Euzebya sp.: one gene and its partners. Each later gene encodes a partner of the first gene's protein in a complex. Links are inferred from orthologs where the notes say so. Each region holds a gene or a part of one and is shown on either strand. Other genes may lie near its edges.

Evidence for each region. Proteins that work in one complex are often made in the same cells at the same time.
Region 2: the proteins of ACEQ2X_RS01230 (region 1) and ACEQ2X_RS04625 are in contact, whole or in part, in a solved structure (PDB 3PUV), measured with the Escherichia coli proteins. The link is inferred for Euzebya sp. from one-to-one orthologs.
Region 3: the proteins of ACEQ2X_RS01230 (region 1) and ACEQ2X_RS04630 are in contact, whole or in part, in a solved structure (PDB 3PUV), measured with the Escherichia coli proteins. The link is inferred for Euzebya sp. from one-to-one orthologs.

Annotation. Positions count from the first base shown.
Region 1 is NZ_CAXQBR010000003.1:97,477-104,805, reverse strand. What follows is about bases 2,035-4,834. They hold ACEQ2X_RS01230 (ABC transporter ATP-binding protein), read right to left. Parts: upstream 4,129-4,834; coding sequence 2,941-4,128; downstream 2,035-2,940. Other genes in these bases: ACEQ2X_RS01225 (carbohydrate ABC transporter permease), read right to left, coding at 4,137-4,834; ACEQ2X_RS01235 (SRPBCC family protein), read left to right, coding at 2,462-2,944; ACEQ2X_RS01240 (ArsR/SmtB family transcription factor), read left to right, coding at 2,163-2,465. In the rest of the region: ilvD (dihydroxy-acid dehydratase), read left to right, coding at 43-1,884; more of ACEQ2X_RS01225, read right to left, coding at 4,835-4,901; ACEQ2X_RS01220 (carbohydrate ABC transporter permease), read right to left, coding at 4,978-5,817; ACEQ2X_RS01215 (ABC transporter substrate-binding protein), read right to left, coding at 5,928-7,151; YbaL family putative K(+) efflux transporter, read right to left, coding at 7,324-7,329. UniProt on the Escherichia coli protein: Part of the ABC transporter complex MalEFGK involved in maltose/maltodextrin import. Responsible for energy coupling to the transport system.
Region 2 is NZ_CAXQBR010000019.1:23,165-26,163, reverse strand. It holds ACEQ2X_RS04625 (sugar ABC transporter permease), read left to right. Parts: upstream 1-1,060; coding sequence 1,061-1,939; downstream 1,940-2,999. Other genes in the region: ACEQ2X_RS04620 (ABC transporter substrate-binding protein), read left to right, coding at 2,175-2,999; ACEQ2X_RS04630 (ABC transporter permease subunit), read left to right, coding at 1-1,064. UniProt on the Escherichia coli protein: Part of the ABC transporter complex MalEFGK involved in maltose/maltodextrin import. Probably responsible for the translocation of the substrate across the membrane.
Region 3 is NZ_CAXQBR010000019.1:24,419-27,258, reverse strand. It holds ACEQ2X_RS04630 (ABC transporter permease subunit), read left to right. Parts: upstream 1-521; coding sequence 522-2,159; downstream 2,160-2,840. Other genes in the region: ACEQ2X_RS04625 (sugar ABC transporter permease), read left to right, coding at 2,156-2,840; ACEQ2X_RS04635 (extracellular solute-binding protein), read left to right, coding at 1-495. UniProt on the Escherichia coli protein: Part of the ABC transporter complex MalEFGK involved in maltose/maltodextrin import. Probably responsible for the translocation of the substrate across the membrane.

The DNA of each region.
Region 1 (7,329 bases):
CTCGACTGGGGCGTCGGGGTGGCGGCGGCATAGCCTGTCGCCATGCCCGCGTACCGCTCCCGCACCACCACCCACGGACGCAACATGGCCGGAGCCCGCGCGCTCTGGCGGGCGACCGGGATGACCGACGAGGACTTCGAGAAGCCGATCATCGCGATCGCGAACTCCTTCACCCAGTTCGTGCCGGGCCACGTGCACCTGAAGGACCTCGGTCAGCTGGTCGCCCGCGAGATCGAGGCGGCCGGCGGGGTCGCGAAGGAGTTCAACACGATCGCCGTCGACGACGGCATCGCGATGGGCCACGGCGGGATGCTGTACAGCCTGCCCAGCCGCGACCTGATCGCCGACTCCGTCGAGTACATGGTCAACGCCCACTGCGCCGACGCGCTGGTGTGCATCTCGAACTGCGACAAGATCACCCCCGGGATGCTGAACGCGGCGTTGCGCCTGAACGTCCCGACGGTGTTCGTGAGCGGTGGGCCGATGGAGGCCGGGAAGACCCAGCTGGCCGGCGCGGAGGTCAAGCTCGACCTGATCGACGCGATGATGAAGGCGGGCGACGCCCGGGTCAGCGACGCCGACGTCGCCGCGGTCGAGCGGTCCGCCTGCCCGACGTGCGGGTCCTGCTCGGGGATGTTCACCGCCAACTCGATGAACTGCCTCACCGAGGCGCTGGGGCTGAGCCTGCCGGGGAACGGCTCGACGCTGGCCACCCACGCCGACCGGCGTGAGCTGTTCCTGGCCGCCGGCCGCACGATCGTCGACCTGGCCCGCCGCCACTACGAGAAGGACGACGCGTCGGTCCTGCCGCGCGCGATCGCGAACCGGACCGCGTTCGAGAACGCGATGGCGCTCGACATCGCGATGGGCGGGTCGACCAACACCGTCCTCCACATCCTGGCCGCCGCCCAGGAGGGCGGGATCGACTTCACCATGGCCGACATCGACGCGATCAGCCGGCGCGTCCCGAACCTGTGCAAGGTCGCCCCGAGCACCCCGCAGTACCACATGGAGGACGTCCACCGGGCCGGCGGGATCATGGGGATCCTCGGCGAGCTCGACCGCGGCGGCCTGATCGACACGTCGGTGCAGACCGTGCACGCCGACACCCTGGCGGCCGCCCTGGACCAGTGGGACGTCGTGCGGCCCACCGCGACCGCGGAGGCCCACCGGCTGTTCAGCGCGGGCCCCGGTGGCATCCCCACCCAGGAGGCGTTCAGCCAGGACACCCGCTGGCCCTCGCTCGACCTCGACCGGGAGGGGGGCTGCATCCGCGACGTCGCGCACGCCTACACCGCGGAGGGCGGGCTGGCCGTGCTGTACGGCAACATCGCCGAGCGCGGCTGCATCGTGAAGACCGCCGGTGTCGACGAGTCGAACTTCACCTTCAGCGGGACCGCCAAGGTCTACGAGAGCCAGGACGACGCGGTCGCGGGCATCCTCGGCGAGGAGGTGCAGGCCGGCGACGTGGTCATCGTCCGCTACGAGGGCCCGAAGGGCGGCCCGGGGATGCAGGAGATGCTGTACCCCACCACGTACATCAAGAGCCGGGGGTTGGGCACGCAGTGCGCGCTGCTGACCGAAGGCCGGTTCTCCGGCGGCACCTCCGGGCTGTCGATCGGCCACGCCTCGCCGGAGGCCGCCGCCGGCGGGGCCATCGCGCTCGTCCGCGACGGCGACGTGATCGACATCGACATCCCCGCCCGCTCGATCCAGCTGCGGGTGGACGACGACGAGCTGGCCCGCCGCCGCGCGGAGGAGGAGGCACGCGGCGACGCGGCCTACACCCCGCGCGACCGCACGCGCGTGGTCAGCCAGGCCCTGCGGGCCTACGCCCGGATGGTGACCAGCGCCGACACCGGCGCGGTGCGCTCGCTCGACTAGGGCCGTCGCCCGCTGGCTGCCGGCGGGGACGTGAGACCGCGGAGGCGTGAGCCCCGGAGGGGTCTGTCACCTTCGTTCCGGTCTGCGCAACGAACCCGACAGACCTCCGGGGGCGACAGCGCGCGACGGCCAAGGCCTGTCACCTTCGTTCCGGCCTGCGCAACGAACCTGACAGACCACCACCGTGGTGCGGGCACGACCTCGTGGTGACGAGCGACATCGGGGACCTGCGGAGAACTTGGTAGCCAATCGCTTACCGTTCGTGCTAGCTTACGGATATGGACGGTTGGAGCGCGTTGGCGGACCCGACGCGGCGACACATCTTCGAGCTCGTGGTCGCTCGCCCCCGGGCGGTCGGCGAGATCGCCGACGTGATGCCGATCAGCCGCCCCGCGGTCTCCCAGCACCTGAAGGCGCTGAAGACCGCCGGCCTGGTGCAGGACCGGCCCGAGGGCACCCGGCGGATCTACACGCCGGACCCCGAGGGGCTGCGCGCGCTCCGTGAGCAACTCGACCGCTTCTGGGACCAGGCGCTCACCACCTACGCCACGCTCGTCGAGGACCCCGAGGAGGACACATGACCCCCCAGACCACCGCCACCACCGTGCGCCACGACATCGTCGTCGACGCCCCCATCGACCGGGCCTTCCGGGTCTTCGTCGAACGCTTCGACGCGATCAAGCCGCGGGAGCACAACCTGCTCGCCGTCGACATCGCCGAGTCCGTGCTCGAACCCCGCGAGGACGGCCGGGTCTACGACCGCGGGGTCGACGGGTCGGAGTGCGCCTGGGGTCGCGTGCTGGCCTACGAGCCGCCGGACCGGCTGGTGTTCACCTGGGACATCTCCCCGCGCTGGCAGCTCGAGACCGACCTGGCGAAGGCCAGCGAGGTGGAGGTCCGCTTCGTCGCCGAGTCACCCGACCGGACCCGGGTCGAGCTCGAGCACCGCCACCTCGACCGCCACGGCGACGGCTGGACCGACCTGGCGGACGGTGTCCGCGACACCGAGGGCTGGCCGCTGTACCTCGAGCGGTTCCGTAGCGCGGCGGTCCGGGCCTAGCCAGCAGCCGCCGACTCGCGGGCGGCCAGCCCGAGGTTCTCCCCGGTGTCGGCGTCGAAGACCAGGACCTTCGAGGTGTCGAGGACGAGGTCGGTGCGATCGCCCTCCTCGACCTCGGCCGCGGCGTCCAGCCGGGCGACGACGGTCATCCCCTCCTCGTCACCCATGTCCTCGAGCTCGAGCTCCTCGGCGAGCTCGCGCAGCTCGCTGGTCATCTGGCCCTCGGTCTGGAAGTGGATGTAGAGCTCGGAGCCGAGCCACTCGACGACGTCGACGGTCGCGCTGAACGCCATCCCCCGGTCCCCCTCCACCTGGGAGGCGTGCTCGACGTGCTCGGGCCGGAACCCGACGATCAGCGTCCCGGAGGCGCTCGCCACCGGGTCCCGGAGGTCCTCGGGCAGGTCCATCGTCCCGAGGGCGGTCTCGACCTTGCCCTCGCCGGCTGGTTCGGCGGGCAGGAAGTTCATCGACGGGGACCCGATGAACCCGGCGACGAACAGGTTCTTCGGTCGCGTGTACAGCTCCCGGGGCGAGGCGACCTGCTGCACCTCGCCCTTGCGGAGCACCGCGACGCGATCACCCAGCGTCATCGCCTCGACCTGGTCGTGGGTGACGTACACCGTGGTGGTGCCGAGCCGGTTCTGGATCCGCGAGATCTCGGTGCGCATCTGCACCCGCAGCTTCGCGTCGAGGTTGCTCAGCGGCTCGTCCATGAGGAACGCCTGGGGCTCGCGGACGATCGCCCGCCCCATCGCGACGCGCTGCCGCTGACCGCCCGACAGGGCGGCCGGCTTGCGGTCGAGCAGCTCGGTGAGCTCCAGGGACTCGGCGGCCTCCTCGACCCGCCGGTCGATCTCGGACTGCTCCACCTCGGCCAGCTCGAGGGGGAAGGCCATGTTCCGGCGGACCGTCATGTGCGGGTAGATGGCGTAGGACTGGAAGACCATCGCCATGTCCCGGTCCTTCGGGTCCACGTCGTTCATCTTCTTGTCGCCGACCGTCAGGGTCCCCGAGGAGATGTCCTCCAGCCCGACGATCATGTTGAGCAGCGTCGACTTCCCGCAGCCCGAGGGGCCGACGAGGATGAAGAACTCGCCGTCCTCGATCGTGAAGCTCGCGTCGGACACCGCGACGGTGCCGTCGGCGAACTGCTTGGTGACGCCGTCCAGCTCGATGCTTGCCATGTCTGCTCCTATCCCTTGACGGCGCCGGAGGTCAACCCCGACACGATGCGGCGCTGGAAGAGCAGCACCATGATGATGATCGGGACCGTCACGACGACCGATGCGGCCGCCACCGATCCGGTGGGCTGCTCGAACTGGCTCGACCCGGTGAAGAACGCGATCGCGGCGGGCACGGTCCGCGCGCTGTTCGTGGACGTCAGCGAGGTCGCGAAGAGGAAGTCGTTCCAGGCGAAGATGAACACGAGGATCGCCGAGGTGAACACGCCGGGGGCAGCGAGCGGGGCGATGACGCGCCGGAAGGCCTGGAACGGCGTCGCGCCGTCCACGCGGGCGGCCTTGTCGAGGTCCCAGGGGATCTCCCTGAAGAACGCCGACAGCGTCCAGATCGCGAGCGGCAGCGTGAACGTCATGTACGGGATCACCAGGCCCGCCCAGGTGTCGAACAGCCCCAGCGACCGCCACATGTTGAACAGCGGACCGATGACCGACACCGGCGGGAACATCGCGATCGCCAGCGCCCCGCCGAGGACCAGGCGCCGGCCCGGGAAGTCGAGCCGGACGATCGCGTAGGCGGCGAACATGGCGAGGATGACCGCCAGCACCGTGGAGATCAGCGCGATGCCGATGGAGTTGCGCAGCGCCGCGGGGAACTGCGGGTCCTCGAAGATCGCCGCGTAGTTGTCGAAGCTGACCGTGGCGGGGATGAACCGGCCGTCGGTCAGCTCGCTGTTCGGCTTGAGCGACAGCGACACGATCCAGGCGACCGGGATCATCGCGTAGACGATCACCGCCACCGAACCGATCGCCCACAGCACCTTCTCGCGCGTGCTCGCGTTCCGGTCGTCCACGTCAGATCTCCCCTCGCTGCTGGTCCAGGTTGGCGCCGAAGCCCTTGACGAAGAGGAACGCGATGAGCAGGACCATCAGGAACATGAGCACCGAGATCGCTGATCCGAGCCCCAGGTTCAACCGGATGACGAGGGTCTCGTAACCGGTCACCGACACCGTTTCGGTCCCCCTCGCCCCGCGGGTCATGACGTAGACCGCGTCGAAGATCCGGAAGGCGTCGAGGGTCCGGAACAGCAGCGCCACCAGCACCGCGGGCTTCATCATCGGGAGGGTGATCCGCGTGAACCGCTTCCAGGCGGTGGCGCCGTCGACCTGGGCCGCCTTCAGCAGGTCGGCGGGCACCAGCGTCAGGCCGGCCAGCAGCAGCAGCGCCATGAACGGCGTCGTCTTCCAGATCTCGGTGAGGATGATGACGAAGAACGCCGACCAGGTCTCGCCGAACCAGATCTGGTCGATGCCGAGGAGCGGGTTGACGAACCCGGTGGAGGGATCGAAGGCGAACTTCCACGCCAGCGCCGCGACGACGGTGATGATGCCGTACGGGATCAGGATCGAGGCGCGCACGACTCCTCGGCCGAACAGCGCCCGGTGCATCACGAACGCGAGGGCGAACCCGAGGATCAGCTCCACGGTGACCGACGCGACGGTGATGATCACCGTGGCCAGGACGACGTCCCACCACGTCGACGAGGTCAGCACCGAGATGTAGTTCGCGAACCCGACGAACGACGCCTCGTCGGGGAAGCGCAGGTCGTACTCCTGCAGGCTCAGCCAGCCCGCGTAGAGGATCGGGTAGCCGGTCACCAGCACCATGACGAAGACCGCGGGGGCGCACAGCATCCACCCGAGCTTGCGCTCGGCCTTCTGGCGATCAGACCTCCCCCCTCCTCCTCCCGAGGACGTGGCGGTGTCGACCTCCGCGTCAGCCGTGCTCGTGCTCGTGCTCGTGCTCACAGGAGCCCCTCTCCCTGGAGGGCGCGCTCGACGGCCTGCACCAGCTGGTCGTAGGTGTCGTCGTCGATCTGCGCCATCGGGTGCAGGCTGCCGGAGATCGCCAGCGACACGTCGTTGTAGCGGGGGCTCTTGGGCCGCACCGCGGCGTTCTGGAGCGTCTCGAGCACCGTCCCGATGAACGGGTACGCCTCCTGGATCTCCTCGTCCTCGTACAGCGCCTCGGACGTGGGCGGCAGCCCGCCCTCGAGGTTGGCGACCTTCTGGTTCTCCTCGCTGGCGATGCAGTTCGCCGCCTCGAACGCCCGCTCGGGGTCGGCGGTCTGGGCGCCGACGCCGACGTTGATGCCGCCGATCGTGACCTGCGCCGGCTCGCCCTCGACGACGGAGGGGAACACCGCGTACTCCATGTCCTCGAAGATGTCGGGCGCGTTCTCCTCCGCGGAGGGGTAGACGAACGGGTAGTTCAGCATGAACGCCGATTCGCCGGCCTCGAACTCGAGTCGTCCGGTGTCCTCGAGCGACGTCGACAGGGTGTCGGCGGCGGCGACGGAGTTGGCGAAGCGCGCCATCGTGTCCAGCGCGGCCCTGGTGGGTTCCTCCTCGAGGACGACCTCCTCGCCGTCCTCGCCGAGCACCTCGGTGCCGGCCGACTGGATCATGGTGTTCGCGAAGACCGTCAGCCCCTCGTAGCGCTGCCCCTGCGCTTGGATGAGGTGCGGCTCACCCTCCTCGGCCAGCCGCTCCGCCTCGTCGAGCATCTCGTCCCACGTCTCCGGGGCCTCGTCGACCAGGTCGCTGCGGTACCACAGCAGCTGGGTGTTCGAGGTGAACGGCGCGCCCCAGATCTGGTCCTCGTACGTCGCGGTCTGGACCGGCGCCTCGAGCCGGCCCTCCGTCGCGGTCTCCGCCGCCTCGCCCTCGAACGGCAGGATCCACTCGGCACCGGCGAACTCGGCGGTCCAGATGACGTCCATGCCGATGAGGTCGATGGAGGTGTCGCCGGCGGCGAGCCGGCGGACCAGCTGCTCGCGCTGCTGGTCGGCGTCGGAGGGGAGCGTCTCGACGTTGATCGTGTAGTCGTCGCCGCTGCACGCCTCCGCGGCCGCCTCGAAGGAGCCGGACGGCTCGTCGAAGATGTAGAAGTTGAGCTGGTCGCCCTCACCTCCCGAGGAGCCGCAGGCAGCCAGGAGCAGGGCCAGCACCGACACCGTGGCGACCACCCGCCCAGGTCGGTTCCGCCGTCCACCCGGATGCGCCATGGGCCCTCCCGAACCCCCACCCGCGGCTCGTCCAGCGGAGCGGCCGTCGGGTGGGACCGGCCGCTCCTACCGGGCCCACGTACCCCCTCGTCAAGAGGGGGAAACGGACAGTGGTCTGACGGCCCGACGGGGCTCAGCC
Region 2 (2,999 bases), on another replicon or contig:
AGCTCGGCGACGTCACCGAGGAGGGTGACGTGGTCACCGCCGTCGGCGACTTCGAGCGGCTCGACCTGGTCGCCGCCCAGGACGTCGCGCCGGCCCTGCAGGAGCTGCGCGTCCCGACCTCGGACGGGGCGATCCAGCTCCAGTCGCTCACCGCCGCCGCCCGGGCGGAGTCGACCCTCACCTACGACGAGGACCGCGACGTCATCGTCGACACCCAGACGGGTGTCGAGTACGCGCCGGTCCAGGGCAACTTCGTCTCACCGGACGGCGAGCGCCTGACGCCCGGCTGGCGGGCGGTCGAGGGCACGGACAACTTCACGCGGGCGTTCACCTCGCCCCTCATCCGCGGGCCGTTCCTCCGCGTGTTCGTGTGGAACTACGTCTTCGCGCTCGCGAGCGTCTTCCTGACCTTCGCCCTGGGCCTGGCCCTGGCCATCGCGCTGAACGAGCCGCGGATGCGCAGCCGGCGGCTGTACCGGTCGATCCTGGTGATCCCCTACGCCCTGCCGTCGTTCCTGACCGCGATGGTGTGGGCGGGGCTGTTCAACACCGAGTTCGGCGCGGTCAACGACATCCTCGGCACCTCGCTGCCGTGGCTCACCGACCCTTGGCTCGCCAAGGTGTCGATCCTGATCATCAACCTGTGGCTCGGGTTCCCCTACATGTTCCTCGTGTCCACCGGTGCCCTGCAGGCGATCCCGGCCGACATGCTCGAGGCCGCGTCGGTCGACGGCGCATCGGCGCTCCAGCGCTTCAACCGGATCACGCTGCCGAACCTGATGATCACGATCGCGCCGCTGCTGATCGCGTCGTTCGCGTTCAACTTCAACAACTTCAACATCGTGTACCTGGTCACCCGCGGCGGCCCGCCGATCCAGGGCGCCCAGACCCCCGCCGGGCACACCGACATCCTCGTCAGCTACGTCTACCGGATCGCCTTCGAGTCCGGCCGTGGCGCCGACTACGGGTTCGCCGCAGCGATCAGCGTCCTCATCTTCGTGATGGTGGCGGGAATCTCCGCGTGGAGCTTCCGCCGCACCCGCACCCTGGAGGACATCGCGTGAGCGCGATCTCGCGGGGCGGCCGTGGGCCCGTCGCCAGGTGGTTCCGCGCGATCGGCTGGCGCCACGTCGTCGGCGTCGTCGCGGTCGCCTTCGCGCTGTTCCCGGTCGTCTGGGTGGTCTCGGCGTCGGTCAACCCGACCAGCACGTTGTCGGGCCAGCAGGTCATCCCGACCAACCCCACCCTCGACAACTTCCGCCGGCTGTTCGACACGAGCTTCTGGACCTGGTTCCGCAACTCGCTGGTCGTCGCCGGCGCCGGCGCGATCGGCACGGTGGTCCTGGCGGCGCTCGCCGCCTACAGCTTCAGCCGGCTGCGCTTCACCGGACGGCGGGTCGGGCTGCTCAGCCTGGTGCTCGTGCAGATGTTCCCCCAGCTGCTCGCGTTCGTCGCGATCTACCTGATGATGATCGCCGTCGGCGACGTCGCGCCGGCGATCGGGACCGGGACGATCAGCGGGCTCATCCTCGTGTACCTCGGTGGGGCCATGGGGGTGAACACCTGGCTGATCAAGGGGTTCTTCGACACGATCCCGAAGGACCTGGATGAGTCCGCGCTCGTGGACGGCGCGACGCACTGGCAGATCTACAGCCGGATCATCCTGCCGCTGGCCGCGCCGATCCTCGCCGTGGTCGGCCTGCTCGCCTTCGTGACGATCCTCAACGACTTCGTCGTGGCGAACGCCGTCCTCGGCCAGTCCGAGGACTCCTGGACGCTGTCGATCGGTCTGTTCCGGTTCATCGACGAGCGCTACGGCGCGCGCTGGGGCCCGTTCGCCGCGGGCGCGGTCATCGGGTCGATCCCGACGGTCGCGCTGTTCATGTACCTGCAGCGCTACATCGTCTCCGGTCTGACCCAGGGGTCGGTGAAGGGCTGATCGCGGGGTAGGGTCAGTGGCGACCTGAAGGACCCGAACAGGAGCGCCCATGGCCTCTCGCCCCTCCCCCGCCCGTCTGACCGCGCTGCTCGCCGTCCTCGCCCTGGTGCTGGCGGCATGTTCGGGAGGGGGCGAAGAGGTCGAGGGCGAGGGGTTGGCGGAGGACGCGACCGAGGACTCAGGGGCCGAGGGCTCGGCGGCGGAGGGCGGAGGCGTCGCGACCGAGGGCGACGCCATGGGCGGCGATGCCGGTGCCGACGCGGGTGAGGAGGCGCCGGCGGGGACGTTCGTCGCCGCGATCGGCCAGCAGCCCGACCAGCTGGACCCGCACGTCACGACGGCGTACCCCTCCTTCCAGGTGCTCGAGAACATCTACGACACCCTCGTCGTGCCGGACCCCGAGACCCTCGAGATGGCACCGTCCCTGGCGACGGAGTGGACGACGTCAGAGGACAGCCTGACGTGGACGTTCACCCTGGCCGAGGGGGTCACGTTCCACGACGGCAGCGAGTTCGACTCCGCCGACGTCGTCTACTCGTTCAACCGGATCATCGACGAGGAGCTGAGCAACGCCTTCCGCTTCGCGAGCGTCGAGTCGGTCACCGCGCCGGACCCGCAGACGGTCGAGATCGCGTTGACCGAGCCCACGCCGAACCTGCTGGCCAACATCGGCGGGTTCAAGGGCATGGCGATCCTGCCGGAGGGGGCTGCCGAGGACCTCGACCTCGCGACGGAGGCCAACGGCACCGGCCCGTTCGTCCTCGAGGACCAGGGTCCGGACGCGATCACCCTGACCGCGAACCCCGACTACTGGGGTGAGGGGCCGAACGTCGACGCCGTCGAGTTCCGCTTCATCTCCGAGCCGACCACCGCGCTGACCGAGCTGCAGACGGGCGGGGTCCACTGGACCGACAACGTCCCGCCGCAGCAGATCGAGCAGCTGAGCGGCGAGGACGCGGTCGTGCTCGAGACCACCCCGTCCCAGGACTACTGGTACTGGACCGCCAACTTCGATGTCGAGCCGTTCGGCGACCCGCTGGTCCGCGAGGCGCTGGCCTAC
Region 3 (2,840 bases), on another replicon or contig:
TCCTTCGCGACGGGGAACGCGCCGTTCGCGATCACCGGTCCGTGGGCGGTCAGCCAGGAGGACCCGCCGGGCTTCCGCGCCCAGGGCGTCAACTACGAGATCACGCCGATCCCCACCATCCAGGGCGGCACCCCCGCGCCGTTCGTCGGCGTCCAGGGCGTCATGATCTCCTCGTTCTCCGAGCAGGGCCTGCTGGCCCAGACCTTCGCCCAGGACTTCATCGGCACCGCCGACGTGCAGCTGGCGCTGTTCGAGGCGGGCGGCCGCCCGCCGGCGCTGCTGGCCGCCTTCGAGCAGGTCGCCGACGACCCCGACGTCCAGGGCTTCGGCGAGGCCGGCCAGGACGGCCAGCCCCTGCCGGCGATCCCCGAGATGGGGTCGGTGTGGACGGCGTGGACCGACGCCTACGAGCTGATCTACGACGGCCAGGGCACGCCGACGGAGAACTTCCAGGCGGCGGCCGCCCAGATCCGCAACCTGATCGCCGAGGGCTAGCCCCGACCCGGCGCGGCGGTGGCGCGATGACCGATCCGACCGACCTGGCCGTCAGGCCCGAGGAGGGGCGACCCCGCCCCTCCTCGGGTGGCTCGGGCACCCCGCCGCCCCACCGGCCGACCGCGCTCGAACGGCTGACCGGCAGCCGGTCGGCCTGGGGCCTGCTGCTCAAGCTGAGCGTCCTCGGGCTCGCGCTGTACAACGCGGTGGTCTTCACCAGCCGGCTCGTCGACGAGCAGGCCTGGGTCGGGCTGGTCGCGATGTGGGGGGCCACCGCAGTCCTGGTCTGGCTGTACCTGCGCCCGGGCAGGGTGCCGGCGAAGTTCATCGTGCCGGGCACGATCTTCCTGCTCGTGTTCCAGGTGTACCCGGTGCTCTACACGGGCTACATCGCCTTCACGAACTTCGGCACGGGGAACGTGCTCGAGAAGCCGGACGCGATCGAGCAGCTGCTGGCGCAGCGGACCCGTGTGCCGCCCGACGCGATCCGCTACGGCGCCACCGCCTTCGCCGACCCCGACGGCGAGGTCGCGCTGCTGCTCACCGACCCCGACGGCGAGCTGCTGTTCGGCACCGCCGAGGAGCTGGTCGCCCTCGACGAGCTCGGCGACGTCACCGAGGAGGGTGACGTGGTCACCGCCGTCGGCGACTTCGAGCGGCTCGACCTGGTCGCCGCCCAGGACGTCGCGCCGGCCCTGCAGGAGCTGCGCGTCCCGACCTCGGACGGGGCGATCCAGCTCCAGTCGCTCACCGCCGCCGCCCGGGCGGAGTCGACCCTCACCTACGACGAGGACCGCGACGTCATCGTCGACACCCAGACGGGTGTCGAGTACGCGCCGGTCCAGGGCAACTTCGTCTCACCGGACGGCGAGCGCCTGACGCCCGGCTGGCGGGCGGTCGAGGGCACGGACAACTTCACGCGGGCGTTCACCTCGCCCCTCATCCGCGGGCCGTTCCTCCGCGTGTTCGTGTGGAACTACGTCTTCGCGCTCGCGAGCGTCTTCCTGACCTTCGCCCTGGGCCTGGCCCTGGCCATCGCGCTGAACGAGCCGCGGATGCGCAGCCGGCGGCTGTACCGGTCGATCCTGGTGATCCCCTACGCCCTGCCGTCGTTCCTGACCGCGATGGTGTGGGCGGGGCTGTTCAACACCGAGTTCGGCGCGGTCAACGACATCCTCGGCACCTCGCTGCCGTGGCTCACCGACCCTTGGCTCGCCAAGGTGTCGATCCTGATCATCAACCTGTGGCTCGGGTTCCCCTACATGTTCCTCGTGTCCACCGGTGCCCTGCAGGCGATCCCGGCCGACATGCTCGAGGCCGCGTCGGTCGACGGCGCATCGGCGCTCCAGCGCTTCAACCGGATCACGCTGCCGAACCTGATGATCACGATCGCGCCGCTGCTGATCGCGTCGTTCGCGTTCAACTTCAACAACTTCAACATCGTGTACCTGGTCACCCGCGGCGGCCCGCCGATCCAGGGCGCCCAGACCCCCGCCGGGCACACCGACATCCTCGTCAGCTACGTCTACCGGATCGCCTTCGAGTCCGGCCGTGGCGCCGACTACGGGTTCGCCGCAGCGATCAGCGTCCTCATCTTCGTGATGGTGGCGGGAATCTCCGCGTGGAGCTTCCGCCGCACCCGCACCCTGGAGGACATCGCGTGAGCGCGATCTCGCGGGGCGGCCGTGGGCCCGTCGCCAGGTGGTTCCGCGCGATCGGCTGGCGCCACGTCGTCGGCGTCGTCGCGGTCGCCTTCGCGCTGTTCCCGGTCGTCTGGGTGGTCTCGGCGTCGGTCAACCCGACCAGCACGTTGTCGGGCCAGCAGGTCATCCCGACCAACCCCACCCTCGACAACTTCCGCCGGCTGTTCGACACGAGCTTCTGGACCTGGTTCCGCAACTCGCTGGTCGTCGCCGGCGCCGGCGCGATCGGCACGGTGGTCCTGGCGGCGCTCGCCGCCTACAGCTTCAGCCGGCTGCGCTTCACCGGACGGCGGGTCGGGCTGCTCAGCCTGGTGCTCGTGCAGATGTTCCCCCAGCTGCTCGCGTTCGTCGCGATCTACCTGATGATGATCGCCGTCGGCGACGTCGCGCCGGCGATCGGGACCGGGACGATCAGCGGGCTCATCCTCGTGTACCTCGGTGGGGCCATGGGGGTGAACACCTGGCTGATCAAGGGGTTCTTCGACACGATCCCGAAGGACCTGGATGAGTCCGCGCTCGTGGACGGCGCGACGCACTGGCAGATCTACAGCCGGATCATCCTGCCGCTGGCCGCGCCGATCCTCGCCGTGGTCGGCCTGCTCGCCTTCGTGACGATCCTCAACGACTTCGTCGTGGCGAACG